Regions from separate parts of the Streptomyces sp. NRRL S-1813 genome, predicted to be linked through region 2. Evidence: riboswitches for the same ligand, from Rfam matches in the RefSeq annotation. Region 2 holds a riboswitch; the other holds the start of a gene.
What was found. Region 2 has a riboswitch for cyclic di-AMP ahead of IF67_RS0112985 (C40 family peptidase). Riboswitches for the same ligand answer to the same signal wherever they lie in the genome.
Positions count from the first base shown of each region.

Region 1 (7,897 bases), on a different contig from region 2:
GCGGCCGGCAGATCAAGCACGAGCCCAAGCAGCTCCAGCAGTTCCGCCCGGCCGACGACCCCAGGGTGGGCCCCGGCGTCCGGATGACCGACCTCAGGGGCCGGATCTCGGGCGTCCAGGGCGAGGTGTACGTCTGGCTGCCGCCGCAGTACGACGACCCGGCCTACCGGAACAAGAAGTTCCCGGTGGTCGAGCTGCTGCCCGGCTACCCGGGCTCGGCGAAATCCTGGCTGGGCTCGCTGCACGTGGCCGAGCAGCTCCGGCCGCTGATGCAGCGCGGCCAGGTCAAGCCGGCCATCCTGGTGGCGCCGCGTACCAATCTCCTCCCCGGCGCGGACACCGGCTGTGTCAACATCCCCGGGAAGGTCAACGCCGACAGCTGGCTGACCGTCGATGTCCGCAAGATGATCGTCGACAACTTCCGGGCCGGCGACAAGCCGGACTCCTGGGCCCTGGCCGGTTACTCGGCGGGCGCGCACTGCGCCACCAAGCTCGCCCTGGCCCACCCGGACCGCTACCGCGCCGCGGTCGCCATGTCCGGCTACAACGACCCGGCGCTCGAACGCGATTCCCTCGCCGGCAAGGACCCCAAGCTGCGCGTCGAGTCCAACCCGATCCACATCCTGAAGGCCGCCAACGCGGCGGGGAAGCCGCCGCGTACGGCCCTGTATGTGTCGGGCGCGGCGGGCGACGGCTACCAGGCCGGTCTCGGGCTGCGGCAGTTCGCGCAGCTTCCGACGACAGTGACCGTGCAGCAGATCTCGTCGGGCGCGGGCGGCCACACCACGGTGGTGTGGAAGAACCAGGTGCCGCAGATCTTCCAGTGGCTGGGGACGCAGCTCAGGGCGTGAGCGCGGCACCGCCCTAGGCCGGCCGGGTCGCCGCCGCGAACGGCATCTGGTCGATCGGCGCGATCCGTACCGGCGCCCCCGGGTGCGGCGCGTGGATCATCTTGCCGTCCCCGACGTAGAGCCCCACATGGCTGATCCCGGAGTAGAAGAACACCAGGTCACCGGGGGCGAGTTGGGACCTGTCGATGCGCGGTCCGGAGCTGATCTGGGTGTAGGTCGTACGGGGCAGCGCGACCCCGCCGGCCTTCCAGGCGGCCTGGGTCAGCCCCGAGCAGTCGAACGCGGAGGGGCCCGTCGCGCCCCAGACGTACGGTTTGCCGAGGGCGGCGTAGGCGAAGGCGACGGCCCGTGCGGCCCGGGGGTCGGCGGCCTGCGCCGCGGCCGCGGCGGCTTCCGGGCCGGTGTCGCCGCGGAGGCCGTCCCCGCGCCCGGTCCCGCGGTCCGCGCGGCCCTCGCCGGCCCCGCCGTGCGCACCGGCCCGGCCCGCCATCCGCTGCCGCTGCTCCGCGGTCAGCCGGCTGAGCAACTGCTCGGCGGCGCCCAGCTTGTGGACGACCGTGACCCGGTGCTTCTTCAGCGCCGCCTCGGTACCCGCCAGCCGTTCCGCGGTGTCCTCGGCCCGCCGCTGGACCTGCCGTACGCTGCCGAGCCGGCGCGCGTAGCCGGCCACCGCGGTTGCCTGGTGGCTGCCCGTGCGCTGGAGGACCGCGGCGCCGTCCAGGTAGCGCTGCGGGTCCGCGGACAGCAGCAGCCGTACGGTCGGGTCGATGCCGCCGGAGCGGTACTGGCTCGCGGCCATGGTGCCCAGTTCGGTACGGGCGGCGTTCAGGTTCTCGGTCCTGCGGGCGGCCTCGTCCTGGAGCCTGCTCAGCTCCTCGCGTGCCTTCTCGGCGGCTTCCTTCGCGCCGTTGTAGCTCTGCGTGGCCACCTCTGCCTCCTGGTACAGCGCGTCGACCCGGTTCTTGACCTGGGCGGGGGTGGGCTGGGGTGCGGCCTGGCCGGTGCCGTCGAGGCCGGCGGCGGTGGCCGCACCGGCCAGGGCCAGGGTGGCGGCCGTACGGGCGGTGCGCGCGCTGCGCGAGCCGCCGCCGGTGAGTGCGGCGAGCGGATGCTGCCGCGGCTTGCGGTGCGAGGCCACTGTGGCCGTCACTTCCTTCCCTTCGAGCCGCGGGCCCGGCGGCGGTCCGTAACGAGGGAACGGACCGCCGCCGCACCTCTCGGCGGGACGGCCGACAGGACGCCGGTGGGAGGCCGGCGATGGCGGGGAGTCGGCCGCCTGGAGGAGGACGCTAAGCCTGTACGTCACGGCAAGGAGTCTGCTTGGCCGGGATTGTTCGCTTTCGACCGTGGCCGGTGCACGGGTGACCGTGGCACCGAGGCCGTACGGCCGGGACCGGGCCCGGCCTGACCGAAGCGGCGATTGTGGGCGCCCTGCCGGAAGGGCCGTGCTATGCGGGGGCTACGATCCAGCACTATGGACGTAGTAATCAATATCTTCGTCGGCCTGCACATCATCGGCATCGCCTCCCTGCTGGGCGGCTTTCTGACCCAGATGAAGGCGATGAGCGCGGGCACCGCCCGCTTTGTGCCCGCGATGCTGCACGGTGCGCTGACGATGCTGGTCACCGGCATCGTGCTGGTCGGCCTCAACCAGGCCCAGGACCACAGCCTCAACAACATCAAGCTCGGCATCAAGATGGCCGTTCTGGTGGTCATCCTGGCGCTGGTCTACGTCAAGCGGGACGAGGAGAGCGTCGCCAAGCCGGTCTTCGGCGCGGTCGGCGCGCTGACGGTGGCCAACATCTTCATCGCGGTGCTCTGGACCTGAGCGAAGCGGCCGGCGGCGCGGGAACAGGGCCCCGCGCCCCGGGAAGAACGCCCCTCCACAGCACACCGCGCGGTCCTCGCACTCCGGTTTTGGAGGCGACGGCCGCGCGGTGGCGTGTGGGGGGTGACCGTGGGGGGTGGCCTGAGGGGGGAGCGGGGCCTCAGCCCGGGCGGACGCTCCCGTAGATCGGCATGTAGTAGATCGACTCCTCCCGGACGTCGGCGCCCGGGTGCGGTGCGTGGATCATCTTGCCGCCGCCTATGTACATGCCCACGTGGCTGATGTCGTCGTAGAAGAAGACCAGGTCACCGGGCTTGAGATCCTTGGTGGCGATCCGCTGGCCGACCTTGACCTGGTCCCAGGTGGTCCGCGGCAGATCGATGCCGGCCGCCTTCCACGCCGCCTGCGTCAGCCCCGAGCAGTCGTAGGAGCTGGGCCCGGTGGCGCCCCAGACGTACGGCTTGCCCGTCTGGGCGCGGGCGAAGGCGAGCGCCTTCTCGGCCTTGGCGGAGGACGAACCTCCGGTGGAGCCGTCGTCGGCGCCGCCACCGGTCTGCCCGCCGGACGGCCCGCCGCCGTCGTGCTGCCTCTGACGCTCCCGCTCCTGCTGCTTGCGCGCCTCCTCCTCGGCCTTGCGCTTGGCCGCCGCCTCCTTGCGGCGCTCCAGCTCCGCCATCCGCGCCTTCTCCTGGGCGGTCAGCCGGGACAGCAGCTGCCGGGCCTCGGCCAGCTTGCCCTGCACGGACCGCTTGGACTCCTTGAGGGAGGCCTGCGACGTCTGGAGCCGCTCCAGGCTGCGGGACGCCTCCGCGCGCTGCCGGGCGGCCGCCGCCTGCTGCTCCTGGTAGTCGGAGACGGCCTGCTTCTGCCGGCCGGTCATCCGCTCCATGAGGTGGCTGCGGTCGAAGAACTGCTGCGGATCCTTGGCGAGCATCAGCTGCGCCGTCGGGTTCAGGCCGCCGGTGCGGTACTGCGCGGAGGCGAAGGTGCCCAGCATGCGCCGGGACTCGTTCATCTTCTCGGCGCGCTTGGCGGCGGCGTCGAGCAGGCCGTCCACGGTGTCGCGCTGGGCGTCGGCGCGCTCTTTGACGGCGTTGTACTTCTGGGTGGCCACCTCGGCTTCGTGGTAGAGGCCGTCGACCTTCTGCTTGACCTCTTCGATGCCGGGCCTGGGCGCCCGGGGTGCCGCGTCGGCGGACTGCGAGAGCAGCGTGGCCGAGGCGAGGGCGGCGGTGGTGAGTCCGACCGCCGTACGACGGCCTCCGGGTGAGGCGAGAATGCTGGTGCGCGGCTTGCGATGCGACGCCAAGGCCGGCGACTCCTTCCGTGGACCGCCTACCGGGTTAGCTGTCGGGTTCGGGCGGTGTCGACGGAAGGCTTGCCCTACGGTCCGGACGTCCGCCGACGGCGGCTGCCCGGATCGATTCACCCCGGTGGTGCTGGTGGGTCCCCGGCTCCGGATGCCCCAGGGCAGGGCCGGACTCGGCGTGGGCGGCCCGTGCGGACGCTGTCGTCCACGGGGAGGCGGGCTGCCTGAGCGAGGACGTTAGCCAACTCGTGTGGCTCCTGTGAAGGCTGATGTTCGATATGCCCGAAACCTTTTCGTGACCTGAACGCGATGCGGGGGTTGTTGTGGCAGATGTCGGATTCGGGTAGACGAGGCGGCGCCCGGTCTGTGAAGGGCCCGGCCGCCTGACCTGCCGCGGCGCCACGGCCCGCTCCGTATGCGCCCCGCAATTGCCTACTCCGCGGCGGGCTGTCAGTGCGGCAGCCTAGACTCGGTGGGCGATGAGCAGCCTCTTTGACGACAGCTTCCTGGCGGACCTCGGCCACAAGGGCGAGGAGGAGCACCAGCCGCCTCCCGAGGACGAGCACGGCCCGGCCCCGGAGGAGATCCCCGCCGACCTCTTCGGCGGGCGGTTCGACGCGCCCGCCCCCAGAGAGGCGTTCTACCGCGACGGCGCCGCCCGTCCCGCCCTCCACCCGGCGACGCTGCTGGAGGGGCTCAACGACGAGCAGAAGGCCGCCGTCGTGCACACCGGCGGCCCGCTGCTGATCGTCGCCGGCGCCGGCTCCGGCAAGACCCGGGTGCTGACCCACCGCATCGCGCATCTGCTCGCCGAGCGCCATGTCCACCCCGGCCAGATCCTCGCGATCACGTTCACGAACAAGGCCGCCGGTGAAATGAAGGAGCGCGTCGAGGAGCTCGTCGGCCCGCGCGCCAACGCCATGTGGGTCTCCACCTTCCACAGCGCCTGCGTCCGCATCCTGCGCCGCGAGTCCAAGAAGCTGGGCTTCACCTCGTCCTTCTCGATCTACGACGCCGCCGACTCCAAGCGCCTGATGGCCCTGGTCTGCCGCGATCTGGATCTGGACCCCAAGCGCTACCCGCCCAAGTCCTTCAGCGCGAAGATCTCCAACCTCAAGAACGAGCTCATCGACGAGGAGACCTTCGCCGGGACAGCGGCCGACGGTTTTGAGAAGACCTTGGCCGAGGCGTATGCCATGTACCAGGCCCGGCTGCGCGAGGCCAACGCCCTGGACTTCGACGACATCATCATGACGACGGTCAACCTGCTCCAGGCCTTCCCCGATGTCGCCGACCACTACCGCCGCCGCTTCCGCCACGTCCTCGTCGACGAGTACCAGGACACCAACCACGCCCAGTACACCCTCGTCCGCGAGCTGGTCGGCCCCGCCGAAGCCGCCGCCGAGCTGTGCGTCGTCGGTGACGCCGACCAGTCGATCTACGCCTTCCGCGGCGCCACGATCCGCAACATCCTCCAGTTCGAGGAGGACTACCCGGACGCGACGACGATCCTGCTGGAGCAGAACTACCGCTCCTCGCAGACGATCCTCTCCGCCGCCAACGCGGTCATCGAGCGCAACGAGAACCGCCGCCCCAAGAACCTCTGGACCGACGCCGGCGCCGGCCCCAAGATCACCGGCTATGTCGCCGACACCGAGCACGACGAGGCCCAGTTCGTCGCCGACGAGATCGACCGGCTGACGGATGCCGGTGACGCCAAGGCCGGCGATGTCGCCGTGTTCTACCGCACCAACGCCCAGTCCCGTGTCTTCGAAGAGATCTTCATCCGGGTCGGGCTGCCCTACAAGGTCGTCGGCGGCGTCCGCTTCTACGAGCGCAAGGAGGTCCGCGACGTCCTCGCGTACCTGCGGGTGCTCGCCAACCCCGAGGACACCGTCCCGCTCCGCCGCATCCTGAACGTCCCCAAGCGCGGCATCGGCGACCGCGCCGAGGCGATGATCGACGCCCTGTCGCTGCGCGAGAAGATCACCTTCCCGCAGGCGCTGCGCCGGGTCGACGAGGCGTACGGCATGGCGGCCCGCTCCGCCAACGCCGTCAAGCGCTTCAACGTCCTCATGGAGGAGCTGCGCACCATCGTGGAGTCCAAGGCCGGACCCGCCACGATCCTGGAAGCGGTCCTGGAGCGTACGGGCTACCTCGCCGAACTCCAGGCCTCCACCGACCCGCAGGACGAGACCCGGATCGAGAACCTCCAGGAACTCGCCGCCGTGGCCCTGGAGTTCGAGCAGGAACGCGGCGAAGAGAATCCCGGCACCCTCTCCGACTTCCTGGAGCAGGTCGCGCTGGTCGCCGACTCCGACCAGATCCCGGACGAGGACGAGGAGGGCAGCGGCGTGATCACCCTCATGACGCTGCACACCGCCAAGGGCCTGGAGTTCCCGACGGTCTTCCTGACCGGCCTGGAGGACGGCGTCTTCCCGCACATGCGCTCGCTGGGCCAGACCAAGGAGCTGGAGGAGGAGCGCCGGCTGGCCTATGTCGGCATCACCCGCGCCCGCGAGCGGCTCTACGTCACCCGCTCGACGATGCGCAGTGCCTGGGGCCAGCCCTCGTACAACCCGCCCTCCCGGTTCCTGGAGGAGATCCCGGGCGACTACGTGGAGTGGAAGCGGACGGGCCCGGCGACGCCGTCCGCGTCGATGGGCGGTATGTCGGCGGGCGGCGGAGGCGGCGGCTTCGGCGGCGCGCTGTCGTCGTCGCGCGCCAAGGGCCCGAGCGGCTTTGCGACCCGTCGCGCCAGCGACCGTCCGGTGGTTGCGCTGACCATCGGCGACCGCGTCACCCACGACAGCTTCGGACTCGGCACGGTCGTCGGCGTCAAGGGCAGCGGCGACAATGCCGAGGCCACGATCGACTTCGGCGGCGAGAAGCCGAAGCGGCTGCTGCTGCGGTATGCGCCGGTGGAGAAGCTGTAACGGGAGCCGTACGGGCCGGGTGACGGGATCCGTCACCCGGCGGAACGGCGGTCAGTTCGGGTTGAGGTCGTGGCCGCGCAGCCACGGCAGCGGGTCGACCGCGGAGCCGCCGCCGGGGCGCACCTCGAAGTGCAGATGCGGGCCCGTGGAGTTGCCGGAGTTGCCCGAATAGGCAATCTGGTCACCGGCCTTGACCGAACCGGACCGGATCTTGGTGCTGCTCAGATGGCAGTACCACGTCTCGGTGCCGTCGGGCGCCGTCACGATCGCCATATTGCCGTAGGCGGAGTTCCACTGGGTGCGGACGGTGCCGTCGGTGGCGGACATGACCGGGGTGCCGTAGCTGACCGGGAAGTCGATGCCGGTGTGCACGGACATCCAGTTCACACCGGCCTGGCCGAAGGTGGCGCTCAGCCCGTGCTGCTTGACCGGCAGCACGAACTTGGGGCGCATGGCCTCCTTGCGGGCCGCCTCCTTCGCCTTGCGCTCACGCTCCAGCGCCTGGCGCTCCTTGAGGTCGATCCGCTCCTGGGTGCGGCTGGCCCGGTCGCGGAAGTCGTCGGCGCTGGCGCTGAGTCCGGCGAGCTGGGTGTCGAGCTTGTTGTTGGCCGCGGACGGCTTGACGGCCCCGGCGTCGGGCGCGGCCTGGGCGGTCGCTTCGCCCTTGTCGTCCCCGGTGATTCCGGTGACGGACGCGGCGGCCACGGCGCATACGCCCATGGCGGCGACCGAGGGGACGGCGACGGTCAGCAGCGCCGACCGCTTCACCGGGCGCTTCCGGCCCCGGCCGCGGACCGCCTTTCCGGCAGCCGGCGCGGCGACCCGCCGTCCGGCGGGAGCGGGGGCCGCGGCGGTGACCGGCATGGCCTGCGTCATGGCGTCCGCGACGGCGGCGGCCTCGCTGGTGCTGTCGGCACCGTGGGAGAGGCCGTCGTCACCGGAGAAGCCGTCGTCGGTCCCGGGCCGCCCGGCC
Region 1 covers NZ_JOHB01000001.1:72,881-80,777, forward strand. The annotation lists gene IF67_RS0100310 (alpha/beta hydrolase) at 1-851, shown strand, start outside; gene IF67_RS0100315 (NlpC/P60 family protein) at 865-2,001, opposite strand; gene IF67_RS0100320 (hypothetical protein) at 2,326-2,679, shown strand; gene IF67_RS0100325 (C40 family peptidase) at 2,840-3,988, opposite strand; cyclic di-AMP (ydaO/yuaA leader) riboswitch at 3,996-4,177, opposite strand; gene pcrA (DNA helicase PcrA) at 4,468-6,924, shown strand; gene IF67_RS45645 (M23 family metallopeptidase) at 6,976-7,897, opposite strand, start outside.
Region 1: another riboswitch for cyclic di-AMP. It lies ahead of IF67_RS0100325 (C40 family peptidase); the one in region 2 lies ahead of IF67_RS0112985 (C40 family peptidase).

Region 2 (7,897 bases):
GACGGCCCGCTATGTCCTTCCGGAGTTCACCGAGCGCACCTCACAGGGGACGCGCACCATGGACCCGTATTCCAAGCTGCTCAGCGAGCGCATCGTCTTCCTGGGCACCCCGGTCGACGACGCCTCCGCCAATGACGTCATGGCGCAGTTCATGCACCTCGAACATGCCGCGCCCGAGCAGGACATCTCGCTCTACATCAACTCCCCCGGCGGCTCGTTCACCGCGATGACCGCCATCTACGACACGATGCGCTTCGTGTCGTGCGACGTGGCGACCGTCTGCCTGGGGCAGGCCGCCTCCTGCGCCGCGGTCCTGCTGGCCGCCGGCGCGCCCGGCAAGCGGCTGGCGCTGCCCGGGGCCCGGATCCTGATCCACCAGCCGTCGTTCAGTGAACCCGTCCAGGGGCAGGCCACCGACCTTCAGATCCAGGCGGAGGAGATGCTGCGCACCCGCGACGTGCTGGAGGAGATGCTGGCCGAGCACACCGGACAGCCCCGTGAGCGGATCGCCGCCGACATCGAGCGCGACAAGATCTTCGACGCCCTCGCCGCTCAGGAGTACGGCCTGATCGACGGACTCACCCGCAACCGCAAGCAGTCGGCCCGTGGGCCCGTGGCGCGGTGAGCCCGATGCTGCCCCCCGAACCGCCGCCGCTGCCCGCACTGACCCGCGCCGAGGGCGAGCTGATCGACAGCTATCTGGAGGTGATCGACCTGCTGGGCCGGATCAACCCGACCCGCTGCGGTGGCACCTACAGCGCACTGCGCGCCGCCCAGGCGCTGGTGGGCAAGGCGACCCGCCTACGGGACGCGCTGACACTGATGCACAGCCGGGGCGAGAGCGAGGTGCACCGCGGAACGCTGACCCGGGCGCTGCGGGTGCTGGACGGCGAACGCCGGACCGGGCTGGTGACGGTGCCGCCACCCGAGGAAATCTGACGCGACACGCGCCGGTGGGCTGCACATACGGCGTAGCGTCCGCGCCCGATGTGGGGAGGTGACGAATTGCGCGGGGCGGACACATTTTCTCCGGCCCTTGATGTTTCGCTCCTGGTCCGGGGGGTGCAAGACCCCGCGCCGCGGCACCTGAGGGAACAAATCTAACCATTCGGGTCAATTGTGACCCATCTCACATACGGCATTTTCAGCTCGGAATTCGGGTGCCGGGTGCGTGACGATCCCTTCGACGACAAGACCCCGCCACAGCGACGGGGCGGTCCGGACGGGCGCCTAATCCCGCCGCCGTGCCGGATGTCCGGTCGACGATGTGGATCGGCGGGAGCGGAGGACCCGAGCAGAGCGGGGTCCCGGCCTTCACGGCCGAGGGCTCCTTGGGGTGAAGCCGTGCATACGGCCGGGCATCTTCGCCTGCCCGAACCCGACAGGTCTTCCTTCGCAGGCGGCTGACGAAGGGTTTGCGCATGACCGTGCGCATGCATACGCCGAATCTGCTGGCGCGCGCCGGCACCGTCACCGCTCTGACGCTGGTCACCCTCGGCGGGACCAGCATGGCTCCAGGAGCGGCCGGGAACGCCGAAGCCGCGTCCGTATCCGTCCATGCGCTGCGGGTCGCGGCTTCCAAGGGAGGATCTCCGTACCGGTACGGCGCCCAAGGGCCGCAGGCCTTCGACTGTTCCGGGCTGACGGTGTACTCGTTCAAGCGCGCCGGGCGGGCCCTGCCACGCACCGCCGCCGCGCAGTACAGCCGCACCCGGCACATCCCGGCTGCCTCGCGCCGCCGCGGTGATCTGGTCTTTTTCCACTCGCGCAGCGGTATTTACCACGTCGGTATCTACGCGGGCCGGGGCCGGATGTGGCATGCGCCCAAGGCCGGGAGCGTCGTGCGGCTGGAGCGGATCTGGAGCCGCTCGGTCTGGTACGGGCGGGTGCACTGACCTGCCCATTCATCTCACGATCGGTCAATTGCCAGTGGTTTTGGGCCATTTGGCCGGGTGGCTTCGCCACTGGGCGAGCTGCTGCTGTCCGCGGCCCAACGGGAGCTTCCCGCCCGCGGACGGCGCGGTGGCCGTGCTGCCCCCGCCGTCGCCGCGGGACGCGGGAGTGGCGCCTTCCTGTGCCATGCCGTGGTGGCGCGGGCCGCCCCCGGAAACGCCCGTGACGTCCGGGGGATTGTGGCCGCCGGGTTCGTGCCGCCGGGTGCCGAGGTGCTGAGGGTGCCGCACGGCGGTCGTGGCTGACGCGGACCGGCCGGAGAAGGTCCGGTGTGCGCCGCCCTCAGGCGAGCGCCAGTTCCACCAGCAGGATGCCTCCCAGAGCCGTGAGCAGCGCCCCGGTGGTGGCTTCCAGGGCACGGGCCACCCGCGGGCGGCGCAGCCAGACGCCCAGCCGGTCGACGAGCAGCGCGACGGCGGGGAACCACACCAGTGCCATGGCGACGACCATCGTCGCGAGCAGCAGCGTCCGGGGCAGCGCGGGCTGTCCCGCCGGGACGAACTGCGGGAGCAGGCTCAGGAAGAGAACAGGGGCCTTGGGGTTGAGTGCATTGGTCAAAAAGCCCTGCCGCAGGCTCTGCGTGGTGCCCAGGAGAGCGGCGGGCCGGGGGCCGTCGGCCGGTGCGGTGGCGGCCGGGCCTGCGGGGCCGTCCGTGGTGGCCGCCGGGCGGCGGAAGGCCGTGGCCAGGGCGCGGACACCGAGGTACAACAGGTAGCCGCCGCCGAGGAGTTGGACGGCTCCGAAGAGCGTGGGCACGGCGACCAGCACCGCCGCGAGCCCGGCCACCGCCAGGGCGGTGTGCACCAGCAGCCCGCCCGCGACTCCGACGGCGGTCGCCACCCCCGCCCGGCGCGAGTCGAGCGCATTGCGCACCACGACCGCGAAGTCCGCGCCCGGCATGGCGACCATGCCCGCGGCGACTCCGGTGAAGGCGATCAGCTGTCCGTCCATGAGAGCAGCATCGCCGGTCCGAGCCTTTAATAGGTATTGGCAATGTTCTTGGAGAGCCTAAAGAGATTCTTATGTACGACCCCACACGGCTGGCCGCCCTGGTAGCGGTGGCAGAGGCCGGTTCGATCACCCGGGCCGCCGCCCGGCTGGGCTACACCGCTCCCGCGCTCTCCCAGCAGCTCGCCAAGCTGGAGCGGGAGGCCGGGACGGCGCTCCTGGTGCGCCACCATCGCGGGGCTCGGCTGACGGCCGCCGGTGAGCTGCTGCTCGTACGGGCCCGGCGGGTCCTGGACGAGCTGGATCAGGCGCGGCACGAGCTGTCCCGGCTGGCGGGGCTGTCCGGCGGGCGGCTGCGGGTCGGCACGTTCATGACCGCCGGTACGCATCTGCTGCCGCCCGCGCTCAGCGCGTTCCGGCGGGCGCACCCCGATGTGGAGCTGAGCGTGACGGAGTACGTGCCGCCGCAGGCCACCGCGGCGGTGGCGCTGGGCGAGGTCGATCTGGCGCTCACGCATGAGTACGTGCCGGGCGAGGCGATGCCGGCGCCGGAGGGGGTGCGCCTGGAACCGCTGCTGACCGAGGAGCTGGTGCTGGTCACGGCGCCCGGCCATGCCCTCTCGGCGGGCTCCGGACGGCTGCCGCTCGTCGAGCTGGCCGGTCAGCCGCTGGTCAGCATGGCGCCGGCCAATCCCAACCGGCGGGAGGTGGAGGCGGCGCTGGCAGCCGCCGGGGCCAGTGAGGCGGTGCGCTGTGAGTCGCCGAGCTATGCCGTGGTGTGTGCACTGGTGAGCGCGGGGCTCGGGGTGGCCGTGGTTCCGGAGATGGTGGCGGAGGGGTCGCTGCCACCGCTGGGGGTCCGCCGGCTGGACCCACCGGAGCTGCACCGCCGGATCTCGGTGGCCTACCGCCCCGGCGGCACCCCGGCTGCCGACACCTTGCGGGCCCTGCTGCGCGGGGCCTTCACCCGCCACTCCCCCGCGCCGTGACGGCGGACGGCCGCGGCGGACGGCCGGTTCCACGGACGGCGGCCTGCCACGGGGCCGGCCGCCGTACCGCTCCGGACGGTCGCCGGCTCAGCCCGTCGGCGTCGTGGCCACGATCGTGCCGACCGCCCGGTCGAGCTGAGCATCCGTCAGGTCCGCGCGGGCGGTGAGCCGCAGCCGGGAGATCCCGTCGGGCACGGACGGCGGCCGGAAGCAGCCGACCGCGAGTCCGGCCGCACGGCAGTCGGCGGCCCAGCGGAGCGCCGCTTCCGGCGAGGGGGCACGTACGGAGACCACGGCCGCGTCCGGGCGTACCGCCGTCAGACCCGCCGCGGTGAGCCGCTCGTGCAGCCTCTGCGCGATCCGGACGGCCCGGGTGGCCCGCTGCGGTTCACGGCGCAGCAGCCGTAGCGCCGCGAGGGCACCGCCCGCCGCCGCCGGGGCGAGACCGGTGTCGAAGATGAACGAACGGGCGGTGTTGACCAGATGCTCGATGACCCGGGCCGGTCCGAGCACCACGCCGCCCTGGGAACCGAGCGACTTGGAGAGCGTCATGGTGGCCACCACATCACCGTCACCGGCGAGCCCGGCCGCCCACAGCGCGCCACGGCCTCCTTCGCCCAGCACCCCCAGGCCGTGTGCGTCGTCGACGAGAAGCCCGGCTCCCCGTGTCCGGCAGACCTCGGCCAGCGCGGGGAGCGGCGCGGCGTCCCCGTCGACCGAGAAGACCGAGTCGGTCACGGCGAGCGCCCGGCCGTCGTGGCCGGTCAGCGCGGCACGTACGGCCTCCGGGTCGGCGTGCGGAACGACTTGGGTACGGGCCCGGGAGAGCCGGCAGCCGTCGATGAGGGAGGCGTGGTTGCCCGCGTCGGAGACGATCAGGGCGCCCGGGGCGGTGAGTGCCGTGACGGCGGCGAGATTTGCGGCATAGCCGGAGGACAGCACCAAAGCGGCCTCGAAGCCGCAGAACGCCGCGAGTTCCGTCTCCAGCAGGGCGTGCAGCTCGGTGCTGCCGGTGACCAGCCGGGAGCCGGTCGCCCCGGCGCCCCAGCGGTGTGCGGCCTGGGCCGCACCGCGGGTGACCTCCAGGTGCCGGGCGAGTCCGAGATAGTCGTTGCCGGCCAGATCGAGCAGCGGGGAGTCGGCGGGGCGGGGGCGCAGGGTGCGGACGAGTCCGGCGTCCCGGCGCTCGGCACCGGCCGTATCGAGCCAGTCGAAGGCCGCATCGTACGCCGCACGGGCGGGCTCGGCGGAGGGCTCGGTGAGCCTCGCCGGGGAGGTGTCGCGAAGCAGCGACGGGGCGGAGTCCTGCGGCATCGGCTTCCTTCGTCTGTCGGCTTCGATTGTGGGCTGTCGATAGACGTTAGCGGTCGTTCCGCAGGTGCACGGTGTGGCGATACACACACCTCGATCGCAGCTCGTTGTGGGAATCCTCCTTGGCCGGGAGCGGTGGCGTGCGTCAGGATCAACGCCATGGACCTGCTGAACACACTGGTGGACAAGGGACTGCGGCGCGAGTTGCCGACCCGCGAAGAGGCACTGGCTGTATTGGCCACCTCCGATGACGAACTGCTCGATGTCGTGGCCGCGGCCGGAAAGGTGCGCCGCCAGTGGTTCGGGCGGCGGGTCAAACTCAACTATCTCGTCAACCTCAAGTCGGGGCTGTGCCCCGAGGACTGCTCCTACTGCTCCCAGCGGCTGGGGTCGAAGGCCGAGATCCTCAAGTACACCTGGCTCAAGCCCGACGACGCCTCCAAGGCGGCCGCCGCCGGGGTGGCCGGCGGCGCCAAGCGCGTCTGTCTGGTGGCCAGTGGCCGGGGTCCCACGGACAAGGACGTGGACCGCGTCTCGGAGACGATCTCCGCCATCAAGGAGCAGAACGAGGGGGTGGAGGTCTGCGCCTGCCTCGGCCTGCTCTCCGACGGCCAGGCCGGCCGGCTGCGTGCGGCGGGCGCCGATGCGTACAACCACAACCTCAACACCTCGGAAGCCACATACGGCGACATCTGCACCACGCACGACTTCTCGGACCGGGTCTCCACCGTCCAGCAGGCCCAGGCGGCCGGTATGTCGGCCTGCTCCGGGCTGATCGCCGGTATGGGCGAGAGCGACGCCGACCTCGTCGATGTGGTCTACGCGCTGCGCGAGCTGGACCCGGACTCCGTTCCGGTGAACTTCCTGATTCCGTTCGAGGGCACCCCGCTCGCCAAGGAATGGAACCTCACCCCGCAGCGCGCGCTGCGCATCCTGGCGATGGTGCGGTTCGTCTGCCCGGACATCGAGGTACGGCTGGCCGGCGGCCGTGAGGTGCATCTGCGCAGCATGCAGCCGCTCGCCCTGCACCTGGTCAACTCCATCTTCCTGGGCGACTATCTGACCAGCGAGGGGCAGGCCGGCCAGGACGATCTCGCGATGATCGAGGACGCCGGCTTCGAGGTCGAGGGCACGGACACCACCACGCTGCCCGAGCACCGCAGGCAGTGCGGTGACGGGGCGGCGGACGAGGCCACCACCGAGGCCGAGGCACCGGCCACCACCGTCCCGGCACCGTCCGACGAGACCCGCCGCGACCTGGTCTCGGTGCGCCGTCGCGGTGCCGGTACCGACCTGCCCCCCAATGCCTGAGCCGCTCACCCCCGGCGAACTGCTCGCGCTCGACCGGCAGCATGTGTGGCATCCGTACGGGCCGATGCCCGGCAAGGCCGCTCCGCTGCTGGTCGAGTCGGCTTCCGGCGTCCGGCTCCGGCTGGCCGAACCGGTCGACGGCCAGGACGAGTTGGTCGACGGCATGTCCTCCTGGTGGTCTGCGGTACACGGCTACAACCACCCGGTGCTCAATGACGCCGCGCATGGCCAGCTGGAGCGGATGAGCCATGTGATGTTCGGCGGGCTCACCCACGAGCCCGCCGTGCGGCTGGCGAAGCGGCTGGTCGACATCAGCCCGGAGCCGCTTCAGCACGTCTTCCTCGCCGACTCCGGTTCGGTGTCGGTCGAGGTCGCCGTCAAGATGTGCCTCCAGTACTGGCGCTCACTGGGGAAGCCGCGCAAACAGCGGCTGTTGACCTGGCGGGGCGGCTACCACGGCGACACCTGGCAGCCGATGTCGGTCTGCGACCCGGACGGCGGCATGCATGAGCTGTGGCAGGGGGCGCTGCCGCGGCAGATCTTCGCGGACGCGCCGCCGGCGGGCTTCGACGCCGCGCCCGACGAGGCGTATGCGGCACATCTGCGGGAGCTGATCGGCCGCCACGCCGAGGAGCTGGCGGCGGTGATCGTGGAGCCCGTGGTGCAGGGCGCGGGCGGGATGTCGTTCCACTCCCCCGCCTATCTGCGGGTGCTGCGGGAGGCCTGCGACGAGCACGGCGTGCTGCTCGTCTTCGACGAGATCGCGACCGGCTTCGGCCGTACGGGCGCGCTCTTCGCCGCCGGACACGCGGGTGTCGCACCCGATGTGATGTGTCTCGGCAAGGCGCTGACCGGCGGTTATCTGACCCTGGCGGCGACGCTGTGCACGACGGCCGTCGCGGACGGCATCTCCCGCGGCGCGCTGCCGGTGCTGGCGCACGGCCCCACCTTCATGGGCAATCCGCTCGCCGCCGCCGTCGCCGATGCCTCGATCTCACTGCTGCTGTCCCAGGACTGGGGACAGGAGGTCAAGCGCATCGAGTCCGGTCTGCAGAACGGTCTGGCACCGGCCGCGGACCTCCCCGGGGTGCGCGAGGTACGCGTACTCGGCGCGATCGGTGTCGTCCAGCTCGACCACGAGGTGGACATGGCGGCCGCGACCCGGGCGGCGGTCCGGGAGGGCGTGTGGCTGCGCCCGTTCCGGGATCTGATCTACACCATGCCGCCGTACATCACCGGCGACGACGACGTGGCGCGCATCTGCGCCGCGGTGTGCGCGGCGGCACGGGAAGGCTGAACGCACGGGCGGCGGTGGCCGGTCGAGGACACTTCGGCCGCCCCACCGCCGCTCCCCCTCCCCCCTTCCACACGAACCGCTCCCGCAA
Region 2 covers NZ_JOHB01000006.1:332,902-340,798, reverse strand. The annotation lists gene IF67_RS0112995 (ATP-dependent Clp protease proteolytic subunit) at 1-625, shown strand, start outside; gene IF67_RS0112990 (hypothetical protein) at 631-939, shown strand; cyclic di-AMP (ydaO/yuaA leader) riboswitch at 1,218-1,417, shown strand; gene IF67_RS0112985 (C40 family peptidase) at 1,422-1,895, shown strand; gene IF67_RS44845 (hypothetical protein) at 1,953-2,198, shown strand; gene IF67_RS0112980 (LysE family translocator) at 2,236-2,904, opposite strand; gene IF67_RS0112975 (LysR family transcriptional regulator) at 2,976-3,890, shown strand; gene IF67_RS0112970 (8-amino-7-oxononanoate synthase) at 3,978-5,204, opposite strand; gene bioB (biotin synthase BioB) at 5,361-6,512, shown strand; gene IF67_RS0112960 (adenosylmethionine--8-amino-7-oxononanoate transaminase) at 6,505-7,809, shown strand.